DNA from 2 places in the Mailhella massiliensis genome. Region 1 is predicted to be linked to the other one. Evidence: riboswitches for the same ligand, from Rfam matches in the RefSeq annotation. Region 1 holds a riboswitch; the other holds the start of a gene.
The links. Region 1 has a riboswitch for glycine ahead of CZ345_RS15065 (alanine/glycine:cation symporter family protein). Riboswitches for the same ligand answer to the same signal wherever they lie in the genome.
Positions count from the first base shown of each region.

Region 2: linked by a shared signal. The riboswitch ahead of gcvT (glycine cleavage system aminomethyltransferase GcvT) and the one ahead of CZ345_RS15065 (alanine/glycine:cation symporter family protein) in region 1 are both predicted to bind glycine.

Region 1 covers NZ_LT706952.1:1,047,213-1,051,996, reverse strand. The annotation lists gene CZ345_RS15070 (valine--tRNA ligase) at 1-332, shown strand, start outside; gene CZ345_RS15065 (alanine/glycine:cation symporter family protein) at 462-1,808, opposite strand; glycine riboswitch at 1,947-2,032, opposite strand; gene CZ345_RS15055 (rhodanese family protein) at 2,505-3,023, shown strand; gene lpdA (dihydrolipoyl dehydrogenase) at 3,162-4,580, opposite strand; gene CZ345_RS15045 (OsmC family protein) at 4,664-4,784, opposite strand, start outside.
Region 2 covers NZ_LT706937.1:121,415-126,198, reverse strand. The annotation lists gene gcvPA (aminomethyl-transferring glycine dehydrogenase subunit GcvPA) at 1-1,147, opposite strand, end outside; gene gcvH (glycine cleavage system protein GcvH) at 1,149-1,532, opposite strand; gene gcvT (glycine cleavage system aminomethyltransferase GcvT) at 1,587-2,669, opposite strand; glycine riboswitch at 2,807-2,888, opposite strand; gene CZ345_RS01100 (GNAT family N-acetyltransferase) at 3,218-3,691, shown strand; gene CZ345_RS01095 ([FeFe] hydrogenase, group A) at 3,860-4,784, opposite strand, start outside.

The DNA of each region.
Region 1 (4,784 bases):
ATCTGGCGCGTCTGGAATCGCTCACCATCGACAAGAACGCCCATGCGCCCAAGGCTTCGGCCAGCAACGTGGTGCGCGGCTGCGAGGTCATCGTACTGCTTACGGGCGCGGTGGACTTCCAGGCCGAGCTAGCCCGCCTCGAGAAGGAAATCGGCAAGGTGGACAAGGATCTCGTGGCCCTCAACGGCAAGCTTTCCAACGAGAACTTCGTCAAGCGCGCTCCTGCGGAACTCGTGGAGTCCGAAAAGGCCCGCCAGACGGAACTGATGGACAAGAAGGCCAAGATGCAGGCTCTTCAGATCCGCTTCAAGGAAGCCATGGAACAGGACTGATGAGAAAAACGTCGCGGACAGGCCCGGCCCCTGAGGCTTCAGGCTCAATCCCCGACGTTATATGAAACAAAAATGCGGCCCTCATCCTTCGGGATGGGGGCCGCGTTTTAGCGTATGCCGGTCAGAGGGCTATTCCTTTTTACTTTTCGCAATGGCGACGACCACGCCGGAGAGGGCCAGCAGGCCGATGAGGTTGGGCAGAACCATGAGGCCGTTGAACATGTCGGACATGTTCCACACGAGGTTCACCTTGAGGCCGGAACCGATCACGATGAACAGCACGACAATGGCGGCGTAGATTTTCACATACTTTGCGCCGAAGAGCGCCTTGACGTTGGCCTCGCCGAAGAAGTACCAGCCGATGATGGTGGAGAAGGCGAAGAAGAACAGGCAGATGGCGATGTAGATGTTGCCGAAGGAACCGAACACCGTGTCGAAGGCCGTCTGGGCGAGCTCCGTGCCGGTGATGCCCGAGTTCCATACGCCGGTGATCACGATGACGAGGGCCGTGCAGGTGAGCACTACGAAGGTATCGATGAACACGCCCATCATGGCCATCATGCCCTGGTCGTCGGGATGGGCCACCTTGGCCAGTGCGTGGGCATGGGGGGTGGAACCCATACCGGCTTCGTTGGAGAAGAGGCCGCGGGCCACGCCGTAGCGCATGGCTTCACGCACGGTGATGCCGAGAGCGCCGCCGCCCGCGGACTGGGGATCGAAGGCCATGACGAAGATGGTTTTGAACGCGCCGGGCAGGGCGGAAATGTTGGCGAAAATGATGATGAGACATCCGCCGACATAAAGCAGCGCCATGAGGGGCACGAGCTTTTCCATGACCCAGGCGATGCGCTTCGCGCCGCCGATGAAGATGGCGGCGGAAATGAGGGCCACAACCACGCCCACAAGCACGGGAGATATGCCGAAGGCCGTGCTGAAGGCCGCGCCTATGGAGTTGGACTGCACCATGTTGCCCATGAAGCCGAGGGCGAGAATGATGGCCACGGAGAAGAAGGCGGCGAGCGTCTTGCCGAACGTGCCCGTGAAGGCGGCGCGGATGTAGTAGGCGGGGCCGCCGACGGTTTCGCCGCGTTCGTTGGTGCTCTTGTACTTCTGGGCCAGCACGGCTTCCGCATAGTTGGTGGCCATGCCGAAGAAGGCGCTGAGCCACATCCAGAAGATGGCGCCCGGCCCGCCTGCGGCGATGGCGGTGGCCGCCCCGGCGATGTTGCCCGTGCCCACCTGTGCGGCAACGGCGGTGGCCAGAGCCTGGAAGGAGCTCATGCCGGTATGGTCGGCGCTTTCGCCGTTCAGGGAAATGTTGCTGAACAGGCGACGGAAGGCGTGAGGAAGCCTGCGAAGCTGGATGAAGCGCAGACGGACGGTATAGAAGATACCGGTACCGCAGAGAAGAAAGAGAAGAAGCCACCCCCACAGTACGCTGTTGACCGCGTCCACTATCTGACCGATGAATTCCATGTCACATTCCTTCGGGCGGCCGGAAAATCCTCGCGCTTTCGCCGCCCCGTTTCAGGGTACAAAAAAAGAGCAAATCCATGCGATTTGCTCCAGAGAAAACGCTTAGGGATACGGCGGCAGATAGTGTCGGTCGATACGTTCCTAAGCTCTGTCCTTTGGCCTGAGAGTTTCGGCTTTCGCCTTGCACCTTCGGCACCCAAACGGGATTCTCCAGAGCTCCCTCCGCTGTTAGTCGGCCCTGCAGCCTTCAAACAGTTTCTACGGGATCGTATGCTTCACCTGTTGAAGCGCAAAGGAATCTAGTACGCTTTTGTCGTAAATGTCAATCACTGGTCTATAAAAAATATAACAAGCTGTATTTAATATGTTTTTATATGTAGTCATTGAACAATAATGAAACATGAGGGCAAGGAGAGCGTTTCGGCAAAGAGAACGCGGCAATTTCGGGAGCGTCATTCAAAGAGGCGGGGGAGCGCAGGCCGGGCCAGGGCAGCTTATCTTCCGGAATGATAGGAACAGAGGAGGCGGCGTACGGCAGAAAAAGGGAAGACGGTATCGTGATGCCCGAGAGAGACAGGCCCTGCGCCGATGTTCAGGGAAAAGCCGGAGTGCCGCAGGAAAGCGGGGTAAAAAATTTTTCCCCTTGCGCGATGTTCCTTTTCCTGACACATTCTCGGGAAAAAGGAGGATTTCGCCATGCTGCCTACCATTTCTCCGCGCAACGCCTTCGATATGCTGCAAAAAGGGGAAGCCCGGCTCGTCGATATACGGGAAAGTTCCGAATATGCCGAAAATTTCATCCCCGAAGCCCGCCTCGTGCCGCTTTCCATTGCCGAAAACTATCCGCTCAAGGATGCGGACGCGCCTGAAAAACCCGTGATCTTCTTCTGCCGTTCCGGGAACCGGACGGACAAGAATGCCGATCTGCTTGCCCGTCTTGCCGGGGATACCCAGGCCTGGCAGATGGAAGGCGGTCTTTCCGGGTGGAAAAAGGAAGGCCTGCCCGTAAAGACGGGGCGCGCTCAGTTCCCGCTTTTCCGTCAGATACAGATAGGCGCGGGCGCTCTGGTGCTACTCGGCCTCCTGGGCGGCCTTGTCTGGTCCCCCATGGTGTGGCTTTCCGCCTTCGTGGGAGCGGGTCTCGTGTTTGCCGGTGTCACCGGTTTCTGCGGTCTCGGCCTTCTGCTCGCACGTATGCCGTGGAACAGACGCTGATGTGGGCCGTCATTGACGATACATGAGTTTAAAGGGCTTCACATGTTTTCATGCGGGCCCCAGAGTTTTATTTTTTTCTGCAAAAGCAGTATGAGAGGGTTGAAAGGCTGATACCGCCCTGAAATCCGGGCGTTCCTTTTATAGACTTATGCCTGCGGCGGCTTCCATCACGCCTTCGGCCAGCGTGGGGTGGGCGTGGATGGTGCGGGAGATGTCGGAAACCTTCGCTCCCATCTCAAGGGCGAGGGCGCATTCGGCAATGAGGTCCGTGGCATGGGCGCCGGCAAAGTGCGCGCCGAGGAGCCTGCCGCTTTCCTTGTCCGCCACCAGCTTGAACACGCCGGGCAGTTCGCCCATGGCCTGCGCCTTGCCCAGTTCCCGGAACTGGAATTCCGAGGTGACGACGTCGAAGCCCTTGGCCTTGGCCTGCGCTTCGGTAAGGCCCACGTCGCCGATTTCCGGCGAGCTGAAGATGCCGGAGGGAACCACGTCGTAATTGGGCTTTTCGCTCGCGCCGAAGATGTTGGCCACGGCCACATGCGCTTCGGCAGAGGCCATGTGCGCCAGCATGATGCGCGCGGGGCCGAGAATGTCGCCGATGGCGTAGATGCCGGGCACGGAGGTTTCGAGCTGGTCGTTCACGGTGATGTAGCCGCGCTTGTCGGTGGCGACTCCCGCTTCGGCAAGGCCGAGGCCGTCGGTCACGGGCACGCGGCCGATGGTCATGAAGATGCAGTCGGCCTCAAGGGTGACGGGCTTTTTGGCGGAGGCGGGCACAAGCTCGGGAGCGAGGAAGGGAGAGGGGCCGAGGTCGGCAAAGACCCTGCCGTCTTCCACCTTCGTGGCGTTCACGGTACGGGCGAGTTCCACCTTGATGCCTTTCTTCTTGGCTTCGCGCAGGAGGAGCCTGCTCATTTCCTCGTCCACGGAGGGCACGGGCAGAAGGCGGTTCTGCCCTTCCACGATGGTCACTTCGCTGCCGAAGGCGCGGAAGATGAAGGCCAGTTCCGTGCCGACCACGCCGCCGCCCACGATGATGAGGCGCGCGGGCACATGGTCGAGTTCCAGAGCTTCATTGCTGGAAAGAATATACCTGCCGTCCACGGGCAGGGAGGGGAGATTCAGCACGTTGGAGCCGGTGGCGATGATGACCCTGTCGCCTTCGATGTCCTGAACCGTGCCGTCGGCAAGGGTGGCCTGCACGAGGTTTGCGCTTACCACGCGGCCGCGGCCCATGACCACGTTGACCTTCAGCTTCCGGCAGGTCTTTTCGAGGCCCCCGCGCAGGGTTTCGGAAACCTTGCGCTTTCTGGCGATGACGGAGGGCATGTCCACGGAAGGGGCGCCTTCGCAGGAAATGCCGAATTCTCCGGCGCGGCGGATGGTTTCCAGCGCTTCTGCCGAGGATTTCAGGGTTTTGGTGGGAATGCAGCCGCAGTTGAGACAGGTGCCGCCGAGCCGGGTGGATTCCACGAGGGTGACGTCCGCACCGCGTTTTGCGGCGTTGAAGGCGGCCGTGTAGCCGCCGGGGCCTGCACCGATGACGGTGATGCGCATGGGGAACCTTTCCTTGTTTTTCTGCCGCGTCCCGGGAGCGCCGCGGAGAAGCGGCCTTTCACGGGATGCGGGCAGGGGAAAAATCAGTCGTCGTCGCAGACGGGATTGAGCTTGTATTCCATTTCTATGCCGTCATGGAGGGAACCGGTGACGAGGCAGCCGTTCTTCATGACGCGGGCCACGCGGTCGAAGGTGTCGAGGTCC
Region 2 (4,784 bases), on a different contig from region 1:
ATTCGTGGAAGAATTCCCTGCCTTCATGGCGCAGGCCGAAGCCGGGAATGCGGGCAAGTTCCGCCGCCAGATAATGGGCGTGGGCGGCGGAGTTTTCCGCCGCACGGCGCAGTCCCTGCGGACCCATGGCCGCAAGGTAGACCGATGCCGTCATGGCGCAGAGCGCCTCGTTGGAACAGATGTTGGAAGAGGCCTTTTCGCGGCGGATGTGCTGTTCGCGGGCCTGCAGGGTGAGCACGAAGGCGCGGCGGCCTTCGCCGTCCACGGTTTCGCCCACAATGCGGCCGGGCAGGCGGCGCATGAGTTCCTTCTTGCAGGCCATGAAGCCGAGATAGGGCCCGCCGAAGCCGAGCGGCATGCCCAGAGGCTGGCCTTCGCCCACGGCAATGTCGGCCCCGTATTCCCCGGGCGTTTTCAGAAGGCCGAGGGAAATGGGGTTCGCCCCCATGACCACGCGGGCTCCGGCTTCATGCGCGGCGGAAACAAGGGCGTCCATGTCTTCCAGCACGCCGTAGTAGTTGGGGCTCTGCACATAAAGGCAGGCCGTGTCGTCGGAAAGGGCCGCGCGCAGATCTTCCACTGCGGTGGCGCCAGACGAGACGGGAAGCACCGTAACGGGCACGTTGCGGCTTTCGCAGTAGGTTTGCACCACCTCGCGCACCTGCGGGTCGACGGTTCCGGCAAGGATGACGCCGTTTTTGCGGCGTTCAAGGCACATGAGCACGGCTTCGGCCGCAGCCACGGCCCCGTCGTACACCGAGGCGTTGGATACGTCCATGCCGGTGAGCTCGCAGATCTGCGTCTGGTATTCAAAAATGGACTGAAGCACGCCCTGGCTTATTTCCGCCTGGTAGGGCGTGTATGCCGTGACGAAGTCCTCCTTGGAGGTCACCGTCTTCACAATGGAAGGAATGTAGTGGCGGTATGCGCCTGCGCCGCGGAACACGCTGCGGAAGCGCACGTTCTTTTCCGCAAGAGCGCTTACCTTGCGCGCCGTTTCCATTTCGCTCAGTCCGTGGGGGAGGTTGAGCTCATGCACGCGCACCTTTTCGGGCACCACGCGGAAGAGCTCCTCCTCGGACGTGAGGCCCAGGGAAGCGAGCATGGCCTTCCTTTCCTCCCCGGTCGCGGGGATGTAGCTTCCCATGCTAGGCCTCCTCGGACTTGCACACGGCCTCGTAGCCGGCCGCGTCGAGCAGTTCGCCCACGGCTTCCGCGCCGGAAACCTTGATGAGCCAGGCGTCGTAGGGGGATTCGTTCAGCAGGGCGGGGTTGTCGATGAGCGCCTCGTTCACGGCGGACACGGTGCCGGTCACCGGGCTGAACACGCCGGACACGGCCTTCACGGATTCCACGTCGGCAAAGGAGTCGCCCATGGTCACGGCGTCGCCTTCCTGCGGAAGTTCGATGAACACGATGTCGCCGAGGGCGCTCTGCGCAAAGTCGGTGAGGCCGATGACGTAAACGTCGCCTTCGGTTTTGATCCATTCATGGGAAGCGGTGTACTTGAGTTCGGCGGGAATCTTGGACATGGCTGTGCTCCGTAGGGGATAGATGGTTCAAAAAGGAGACGGAAAAGGGCCGGTTCAGCGTTTGTAGAAAGGAAGAGGAACGATTTGCGCGCTCACGCGGCGGCCGCGCACGTCCACATCCACAAGGGTGCCGGGGGCGCTGTGCGCAACGTCCACAAGGGCCATGGCCACGGCCTTGCCCACGGCCGGGCAGTGGGTGCCGGAGGTGGTTTCGCCGATGCGCTCGTCGCCCAGAAACACATCCTGATGTTCGCGCGCGATGCCGCGGCCCGTCATGACGAGCCCTACGCGCACGCGCGAAGGCTCTCCCGCCGCCGCAAGGGCGGCTTTGCCGATGAAGTCGGGCTTTTCCATCTTCACACCGAAGGAAAGCCCCGCTTCAAAGGGAGTGATGTCTTCGTTCATTTCATGGCCGTACAGGGGCATGGCGGCCTCGAGGCGCAGGGTATCGCGTGCGCCGAGTCCGCAGGGGATGAGCCCGTATTCCCTGCCGGCTTCACGCAGCATCTGCCAGAGACGGACGGCGTTTTCCGGCGCGGTATAGATTTCATAGCCCGTTTCGCCGGTGTAGCCCGTGCGGGACACCATGCACGGAATGCCGCCTACCGGAATATCGCGCACGGCGGTGTAGTACTTCTGCGGCAGCTTTTCGGCAGGGGCGAGCCTGGCGAGAATGTCGGGCGAGGCAGGGCCCTGCAGGGCGAGCTGCGCCACGGAATCGGAAATATCCTCGGCCTTCGTGCCGGGCAGAAGGTTCGCCGCCATGTGCGCGTAGTCCTTGTGCCGGTTGGCCGCGTTCACCACGGCAAGATATTCCTCCTCACCGAACTTGTAGATGACGAGGTCGTCGATGACGCCGCCTTTTTCATTGCACATGACGCTGTAGCGCACCTTGCCCACGGGCATGTTCGTGAAGTCGTTGGTGAGCAGGTGATGGAGCGTTTCCAGTGCGGAAGGGCCGGTAAAACGGATTTCTCCCATGTGGGACACGTCGAACAGGCCTGCCGCCCGGCGCACGGCCATGTGTTCCTTGATGACGCCGTCCGCATACTGGACGGGGAGCAGATAACCGGCAAAGGGGACGATCTTGCCGCCTTCCGCGATGTGCACGTCGTAAAGAGGGGTTTTCTGTTCCATGGGCCTTCTCCTCGAAAAAGGGAATAAAAAAGAGGCACAGATAACGAACGACTTCGTCATCTGTGCCTCTGTTACTGACCTGAAAGATTCTCCGCCGGGCGGATTGCCTCATTGGTGCATTGCTGCTTTCCAGAGTTTGTCCAGAACCGGTCCTTTTGCCTGAGAGTTCTCGCGGCCCCTTCGGCGTCGCCTTCCGGCGCTCTCTCCCGGTTCCTTCATCCAAATCCATGCACGGCCCTATTCGTTTGAAAGAACCACAGAAAACTGTCGTTCCAAACTGCTTGTCCAATATCACGGGCATGGAACAAGGTCAAGATATGTTGCCGGAGCGGCGCGGGAACTCTTTTTTTCCTCACCGTTCCGGCGCTCGGGGAGAAGGCGGCGTTTCGCCTTTGTTTCCGGGAAGATGGAGCAGTACCTTCTTCATGGTTTTCGTGCGGATACCTTTCGGCGTGCCGGGGAGTGAGGGCATGGCATACCGGCGGTTTCCCCGGCGGGCAAATTGCGTTAGAAGAGAACCTGCCGTACGGGCAGGGAGGAGATACGCCGTGGAATTCGGTTTCAGATTTGCGGAAAGAAAGGATACGGCCCTGATTTTGCAGTTCATCAGGGAACTTGCGGACTATGAGAAGATGCTGCACGAAGTCGTCGCGGATGAAGGAACGCTGGAAGAGTGGATTTTCGACAGAAAGAAGGCGGAAGTCATCTTTGCGCTTGAAGACGGCAGGGAAGTCGGCTTTGCCCTGTTCTTCCATAATTTTTCCACCTTCCTCGGCCGGGCGGGCATCTATCTGGAAGATTTGTACGTCCGGCCGGAATACCGCGGCAGAGGATACGGAAAGGCGCTGCTGAAGAAGCTGGCCGCCCTTGCCGTGGAGCGCGGCTGCGGCCGCCTGGAGTGGTGGTGCCTCGACTGGAACAGGCCGAGCATTGATTTTTATCTTTCCCTCGGCGCGGAATCCATGAAGGACTGGACGGTGTACAGAATCGCCGGGGAGACGCTGCAGAATCTTGCCCGGTAAGGCGATGCTCCGGCAGAGGGCCTTTTGCCGGAAGATGAGAAGCTCCCGGCATGGCCGGATTCCGCGCAAAAGGCGTAAGGAACCGCCTTGCATGCATCTCCCGGAGAGGGAGAAGAAAAAGAAGGGCCGCCCCGGAAGGGCGGCCCATGTTCATGCCGAAGAGCCGGATCAGGCCGACTGGTCGGTGAGGGTCAGCTTTTTCTTGGTGGCGGAAATGCTTTCCGTCTGCACCTTGCTGCGGTCGGTGTAGTGGGTGTGCAGCAGATCGTGGGCCTTGTGGGAATTCGGCTCGCCGAGGAAGTCCTCATACAGCCGGATGATCTGCGGGTTGTTGTGGGACTGGCGGCGCGGCATGTTCTTGTCGATGGTGAAGAGTCCCTGCCTGCGGTCGCGGGCATGGGGGTGATAGTCCTTCTTCACGCGGCAGGTGCCGCCGCCGTCCACGCAGCCGCCGGGGCAGGCCATGACCTCGATGAAGGTATAGGGGGAATTGCCCGCCACGGCCTGTTCCGCCAGCTTTCGGGCATTGGCGAGCCCGTGAACCACGGCCACCCTGATGACGCCGTTGCCTTCGCCGAGGTCCACTTCCGCCTCACGCATGCCTTCTTCGCCGCGCACGGGCACAACGTCCACACCGGGCAGTTCCTTATGATTGAGCACGGCGTACACGGTACGGACGGCGGCTTCCATCACGCCGCCCGTGGTGCCGAAGATGACGGCCGCACCGGTGGAATCGCTCATGTAGGGGTTGTCGAACTCTTCCGGTTCCATTTTCGCAAGATCAATGCCGCAGCGGCGGAAGAGGCGGGAGAGTTCGCGCACGGTAATCACCACATCGGTATCGGGCGCGCCGTTGACATGGAGCTGGGGCCGTGCGGCCTCATCCTTTTTCGCCGTGCAGGGCATGATGGATATGGCACGGATTCTCCGGGGAGAGAGGCCCATTTTTTCGGCAAGATAGCTTTTGACCAGAGAACCTGCCACCGCCTGCGGGGAACGGGTGGTGGAAACGTAGGGCAGCACGTCCGGGCAGTGCTTTTCCGCATAGTTCACCCATGCCGGGCAGCAGGAGGTGAAGAGGGGGAGCTTGCCG